3 regions of the Streptomyces sp. NPDC101194 genome follow, and region 3 is predicted to be linked to each of the others. Evidence: riboswitches for the same ligand, from Rfam matches in the RefSeq annotation. Region 3 holds a riboswitch; each other region holds the start of a gene.
The links. Region 3 has a riboswitch for cyclic di-AMP ahead of ACIRP2_RS21995 (transglycosylase SLT domain-containing protein). Riboswitches for the same ligand answer to the same signal wherever they lie in the genome.
Positions count from the first base shown of each region.

Region 1 (2,257 bases), on a different contig from region 3:
ACTCGGGTGCCCACGGCAAGTCGGCGGCGAAGAAGGGGCACTCCGCGAAGCCTTCGGCCACCGGGTCGGTCGCCCCGTCCTCGGATCCGTCCCCCGAAGCGTCCGATTCTCCCCGTAAGTCCGACTCGTCCAATGGTGTGAGCGGCAAGCATCGCGGCGCCCCGGCGCCCGAGGGGAGCCGGGGCGCGAACGGCGGCGTCGACCGCGAGTCGGGTCGTCATGCCTCCCGCGGTGGCGGCGACGCCCGCCACGCGGGCGCGTCGGCGGCCGACGGCACGTACACCGTCCGCTCCGGCGACAACCTCTGGGCGATTGCTGATGCACAGAAGGTTCCCGGCGGCTGGCCCGCGCTCTATGAGGCCAACAAGGGGACGGTCGGCTCCGACCCGGACCTCATCCTCCCTGGCCAGAGCCTCCGTATCGATGTGAAGGCCGACTGAGAGCGGTCTGAAAATCGGCTAATGGAGCCTCAAAAACCGGGGTAGTTCAGGGACCTATGTCCGCTTATGCGTAAGTGAGACATGGGTCTCTTTACGTCAACTGGCGTGTCGCGTCCGGGTTGCGCTTCCGCATCGCCTCCGACCTGCGAAAACGACGGTTCCTCAGATGCAAGTAAGGGCTGATTGTCCGATGTGTCCATCTTTGAATGTGGGGGTTGCCTGTGTTTACGGTCGGAACCGCTCGCACCGCGGGCCCCGTCGACCGTCACGCCGAATCCTGCCGTCGGTCGAAGGGAACAGACGCGTAAAGCGCCGTAGGCAGGAGCGGGGGACCCAGGTAGGCGCCGGCCTGATCGTCGAAAAGCGGATCAGGGACGGCTTGGGGTGAAGTCGCGCGCTAGGACGTGCGACCGGGCAACTCACTTGGCCCGAACCCGACAGCTCACCTCGTAGGCGTCGGTGAGGAGAAGTTCCATGCTGTTTTCCAGCAAGGGCAAGCACCGCCGCCCGTCCAAGGCCGTCCGTGTCGCCACGCTCGCCGGTGTCGCCGGTACCGCCGTCGCCGTCCCGCTGATGGGTGCGACCGGTGCCTCCGCAGCCTCCGTCGCCACCTGGGACGCCGTCGCGCAGTGCGAGTCCGGTGGCAACTGGTCCATCAACACCGGCAACGGCTACTACGGCGGTCTGCAGTTCTCGCAGTCCAGCTGGGCCGCCGCCGGCGGTACGCAGTACGCCCCCCGCGCCGACCTGGCCACCAAGGCCCAGCAGATCGCCGCCGCCGAGAAGCTCCTCGCCATGCAGGGCCCGAGCGCCTGGGGCTGCGCCGGCGCCGGCAACCTGCGCAACGACGGTGTGGACCCGGGTGTCGACACCGGCTCCTCCTCGAAGACCGCCTCCGGTGCCACGCGGCAGAGCACCCCGGCCGCGCCCGAGCGGCAGTCGCAGCCGAAGAAGGCCGAGCGCGCCGAGGCCCCCGCCACCAACCGCTCGGACCGCTCCGCCGCCCCGCAGGCCGAGTCGAAGAAGACCGTCACCACCCCGACCGGTCAGAAGGTCGCGAAGGGCGACGGCGAGTACAAGGTCGTCTCCGGCGACTCCCTGAGCAGGATCGCCGCCGACCACAAGGTCAAGGGCGGCTGGCAGCACCTGTTCGAGCTGAACAAGGACATCGTCAAGGACGCCGACCTGATCTACCCGGGTCAGCAGCTGCACCTGACGAAGTAGTCCGGGACCTCTCCTCCCTGAGCACCCCGGCCCGGCGCGCGTTCCCCCGTACGCGCCGGGCCGGGGTTTCCGTGTGGCCCCCTGCTTCCGCGGGCGCGTCACCTCTGTATGCGCGGCAGCTCCGTCCCGGCGGGGCGCGTCGTCTCGGTGTCGCGTCATAACGGGAGGGGCGGGCCCGCGCGAGGCAGGTCTCCGGGCAGGCCCCGGGACGTGCATGATCGTTCAACTTTTGTAGTTACCGGCCAGTAAAATTCTGGCTGTTTGCCCTGTAATGCTCGCTCTTGGGTCCTTTTTCGTCCCAGGGGACGGGCGGTCGTCCGACTGAGCGGGCCGGGCCGGTTAGGCTCTTGTCGCAAGGCCAAAGTGACCCTGCACAACCAGTGTCATATCCCAGAAGGAGATGCCTCGTGCCGTCCATCGACGTCGTCGTAGCCCGGGAAATCCTCGACTCCCGGGGGAACCCCACGGTCGAGGTCGAGGTTGGCCTCGACGACGGCAGCACGGGCCGTGCTGCCGTGCCGTCCGGCGCCTCCACCGGTGCGTTCGAGGCCATTGAGCTTCGCGACGGTGACCCCAACCGCTACCAGGGCAAG
Region 1 covers NZ_JBIWOS010000006.1:405,042-407,298, forward strand. Annotated here, with positions in the region: gene ACIRP2_RS24335 (transglycosylase family protein) at 1-440, shown strand, start outside; cyclic di-AMP (ydaO/yuaA leader) riboswitch at 741-911, shown strand; gene ACIRP2_RS24340 (transglycosylase family protein) at 915-1,664, shown strand; gene eno (phosphopyruvate hydratase) at 2,072-2,257, shown strand, end outside.
Region 1: linked by a shared signal. The riboswitch ahead of ACIRP2_RS24340 (transglycosylase family protein) and the one ahead of ACIRP2_RS21995 (transglycosylase SLT domain-containing protein) in region 3 are both predicted to bind cyclic di-AMP.

Region 2 (2,257 bases), on a different contig from region 3:
TCGCCATGGCAGACCATCAAGAAGCAAGCGTCACTCTGCCGAGCGATCCGGCCTCGGTTTCGGCGGCCCGGAAGCATGTGGTCCGGGTGCTCACCGAATGGGGCCTGACCGTCGACACCGAGTTCGCCGACAGTATCCGCCTCATCGTCTCGGAGCTTGCGACCAACGCCGTCCAGCACACCTTCGGGCAGTCGCCCACCTTCACCGTGGACCTGAGACTGGAGCAGGAGGAACAGCTCTATCTGGGGGTGACGGACAGTCACCCACGCTGGCCCCGCAGGCTGCCCGCCGCCGTTCAGCAGGACAACGGGCGCGGCATGGTGATCATCCGTTGTCTCGCCAAGGAGTGCGGCGGCCGGCTCACCGTCACCCCCACCGCCGACGGCGGCAAGACGGTCTGGATCGCGCTTCCCTGGAGCATCCCCGTGCAGGGCTGACCGAGGGCGGGAGCGACGCAGGGCGTGCCGCGTCGGGTCGGGTGACCGCCCCGCACCGGTGACGAGCGGATCAGCGGCACGGGGCGGTGCACCGCCGGCGGGTCGGGGCCGGAGGGAGGTGAGGATCCGCCGGACGGGTCAGCCGACCCGCCCGTAGTAGACGCGCTTCGTCCAGATCTTCTCCAGTCGGACCACCGCGCCGGTCCTCGGCGAGTGCCAGATCTTGCCGTGGCCGGCGTAGATCCCCACGTGGTAGACGCTGCGACCGTAATGGAAGAAGACCAGGTCGCCGCGTTTCCTGTGCGAGGCCGAGACATGGCGGGTCTTGTTGTACTGCTGCTGGGCGGTGCGGGGGAGCCGCTTGCCTGCCTTCTTGAACGAATAGACCGTCAGTCCCGAACAGTCGAAGAGGTTGGGACCGGTGGCCCCCCACCGGTACGGCGCCCCCTTCTTCGACGCGGCGATGTTCAGCGCCTTCATCGAGGGAGTCGCCGCCTGGGCCTCCGGCGTGGCGCCGGGGGCGAGCACGGTGCCGCCGACGGCGGCGAGAGTCAGAACCGAGGCCGTACCGGCCCGGACGAGCAGAGACGGGACATGAACCTGCGCAGTCATGCGCAACCCTTCGTCAGCCGCCTGTGAAGGATGACCTGTCGGGTTCGGGCTGGCGAAGTTGCCCGGCCGCGCTCGGCGGCTTCACCCCGAGGATCGACCGGTGATCCGGCCGACCCGTTGTGCTCGGGTCCTCCACTCCTGCCGATCCACTTCTGTCGACCAGACATCCGGACGACGGCAGGACTCGGCGTCCGCCCGGACCGCCCCGTCGCGGTGACGGGGGCTTGTCGTCCCAGGGATCTTGACTCACCGACTGCCGGATTTCCGAAGGGAAGCGATGATTTGCGTGGATCATCACGAATGACCCGTTCGGGTGGAGGCGGCGCACTCTCGGGTGGGGTCGTTCACCGGGACCCGTCTCGTACCAGCACTGGAATCGTTGATTCCGTTCACTGGTCATCTGAAAAGCGCAAGTTGAGATATCCGTCGTGAGGGGGGCTTCCTACGCCGAACGAGCGAGGAATTTCGATGTACCCACCGGGCGTGTCGTGTACGGGAGTTGGCCGAATCCCGGCTGTCGGCGGGGGTGGGGGAGCCGACCGGACCCCGGCGGTGCCGGGGCCGGTGGAGACTGATCAACTCGGCGGAGCGGGGGGTACGGTGACACGTCCGGCCCGCCGCTCCCCGTCCAGTACGCGCAGCGCTCGTGCCAGGGTTCCCGTGTGGATCTGCGCCTCGCCGCGTTCATGCATCGACGCGAGGGCATCCCGCAGCGCGCCCGCCCGGGACACGAGTGCCTGCGCGGCGCGCAACGCGCCGTAGGTGTCGCTGCCACGGGCCGGATTGATCCGGCCCAACTGGTCGAGGACTTCGAGGTAGTGGTCGATGAACTCCCCCTCCGCGCGGGTCAGTGCGGGCAGTTGCGGCAAGTGTGGCGGCTGCACCGGGCGTTCACCTCGTGCCATACGTGGGGAGCGATGACTTCCGGTTCTGTGTGAGGTGGTCCACCAGGCCGTACGCCTTGGCGCCCGGGGCGTCGAGAATGAGATCGCGCTCGATGTCGGTGGCGATCCGCTCTGCGTCACGGCCGGTGTGGCGGGCCAGCAGTGTGATGAGCATTTCGCGGACCCGTTCCAGCTCCAGGGCCTCGATCTCCAGGTCGGAAGGCCGGCCCTGCACCGGCTCGCTGAGCGCGGGTTGCTGTACGACGACCCGGGCTCCCGGCAGTGCGTGCCGTCGGCCCGGAGCGCCTGCGGCGAGCAGTACGG
Region 2 covers NZ_JBIWOS010000009.1:164,378-166,634, reverse strand. Annotated here, with positions in the region: gene ACIRP2_RS29235 (ATP-binding protein) at 6-437, shown strand; gene ACIRP2_RS29230 (C40 family peptidase) at 576-1,049, opposite strand; cyclic di-AMP (ydaO/yuaA leader) riboswitch at 1,054-1,239, opposite strand; gene ACIRP2_RS29225 (hypothetical protein) at 1,625-1,933, opposite strand; gene ACIRP2_RS29220 (ATP-dependent Clp protease proteolytic subunit) at 1,941-2,257, opposite strand, start outside.
Region 2: linked by a shared signal. The riboswitch ahead of ACIRP2_RS29230 (C40 family peptidase) and the one ahead of ACIRP2_RS21995 (transglycosylase SLT domain-containing protein) in region 3 are both predicted to bind cyclic di-AMP.

Region 3 (2,257 bases):
TCACCGGTGACGTCATGCGGCGCGTGCCGCGTGGTCACGACGCCGGTCATCCGCGCGCCGCTTTCCTTCGGCACCGCTCCGTCACCGCCGCCCGCCCCCTCGGCGGGGACTGCGCACAGCACACGGCGGCGCTGGTCGACTCCGTGCTCGTGGCGGCGGAGGAACTGGCACCCCTGCTGTCCTGGCTCGCCCGCCATGTGACCGTTCCGGGCTCCCGTCGGCCTGCCACCTGACATCGACGCCGCGTGCGACTCTTGTCGACGAACAGCCGAAAGGCGGCCCCTGACCGGTGGGTGGTCCGTTGCCGGAAAAGTCTCCGGCCTCTCGCCACCCGTCGGTCCTGAACCGCCTTTCGGTGCCCCTGTACGTCAGTACGCGCCGAAGACGTTGTCGATCGAACCGTACTTGTCGGCGGCGTAGTTGCACGCTGCGGTGATGTTGGCGACCGGGTCGTAGCTGTCCATGGACGTGCCGGGCACGTGGTAGGCGCGGAACGTCGGGTCGATGATCTGCAGAAGGCCCTTGGAGGGCGTTCCCGCGGCAGCGTTCGAGTCCCAGTTGTTGATGGCCCGCGGGTTACCGGAGGACTCGCGCATGATGTTGCGGTGGATGCTGTCGTAGCTGCCGGGGATTCCGTGCTTGGCCATGACGGCCAGCGCTTCCCTGATCCAGCCGTCCAGATTGTTCGCGTACGTCGCGGGCTTCGCCGCGGACGTGGTCGCAGCCGATGCGGCGGCGGTCTTCGCGGTGGTCGCGGCAGGGGCGGCTGCCCCGATAGTCAGCGTCATACCCGGGGCAATCAGACCGGGATTGTCACCGATGACATTTCGATTGTCCGCGTACAGCTTCTGCCAGCCACCGCTGAGGGAATGCGCTCTTGCGATCTTGGAAAGGGTGTCGCCGGCGACCACGGAATACGTCGCGGGCGCGGCCTTCTGTACGGAAACTCCCTCGGCGGTGGCGCTCTTCGACGCCACGGCCTTGGCTGCGGTGGCGGCCTGCGCCGGCGCGGCGGAGGCGAAGCCGGCACCCACCAGCGGAAGTACGAGGGCGACTCCGCCGGTGGCCGCGACAATGAAGCCGCGGGTCAGCGAAGTGGACTTGCGGCGACCGTGCTTACCCGTTGTGGACATGCTGAATTCCTCTCCGTCGCCTGCGAGGTGAGCTGTCGGGTTCGGACTGGAGATGTCCGGCCGCACGCGAATGCGACTTCACCCCGAGCCGTTCCGGATACCGGACCGGCGGCTTACCTGGGTCCCCCGCTCCTGCCGTACGTGAGTGGGTCGGATTCTCGGACGGCGGCAGGATTTGGCGTTCCGTCCGGATTGACGGTGACCGTAGGCGAGAAACACCAAAAGGAACAAGCCCCTATTTCTGGATCACATTTCATTCCAAGATCGATTAATGGAATTCGCCGTAATCCAGCTCACACCACGCAGCCGGATTTCCTTGCACAGAAGGGAAGCGCGCCGGTCGCCGAGACCTTCGAACCCCTCGAACGTGACTCACACCACGAAGCCGCAAAAGGGATATTTCCCTTGGTGTTCAAATGGTGCAGTAGGTAGAGAAAGCCCCTTTATTGACGAAGTTATTAATTTTTGACAAATCGGTCATACAGTGACATTGGGTCGCTCGCTCGAAGGCTCTTCGCTCCGGCGCACCCACGCATCGGCCCGACCACGTCCGACACGGCTCCGTCACCTCGGGGCTTTGCCTTTCGTCCTGCGGCTCGTTATCGTTCCGAGCGGCCCTGTTGTCTCCGATAGAGGTGGACGTTGCGCATCTGAGGTTCGCGAACATCGCGCCGTACGGCTCCCGCCGTACGCCTGTCACGCAGTAGCAGTGCTTTCCCCTGCCCGTGACCCCGCGTGGATGCGACCTCGGTGCCTCAGCCGTCCTTCGACCTTCCGGACCGCCGCACCCTCCTTCTCGGCACGGTCGCTGCGTGGTGCTCGCATACGAAGCCCCCTTCACCACGCTTGCGACTGCGAGGATCACCATGGCGACACCCACTGCCCCCAGCGCTTCGCTCACCTGCTCGGCGCTGTCCTTCCAGTGGCCGGACGGCACGACCGTCCTCGACGGCCTCTCGCTCAGCATCGGCCGCGGCCGTACCGGGCTCGTCGGTACCAATGGCGCGGGCAAGTCCACCCTGCTGCGACTGCTGGCCGGCCGGCTGCGTCCCACCCGGGGCTCGGTGACGGTCGGCGGGAGCCTCGCCTACCTGCCGCAGAACATCACCCTCGACACGACGCTG
Region 3 covers NZ_JBIWOS010000005.1:515,316-517,572, forward strand. Annotated here, with positions in the region: gene ACIRP2_RS21990 (DUF2461 family protein) at 1-233, shown strand, start outside; gene ACIRP2_RS21995 (transglycosylase SLT domain-containing protein) at 369-1,133, opposite strand; cyclic di-AMP (ydaO/yuaA leader) riboswitch at 1,138-1,296, opposite strand; gene ACIRP2_RS22000 (ABC-F family ATP-binding cassette domain-containing protein) at 2,000-2,257, shown strand, end outside.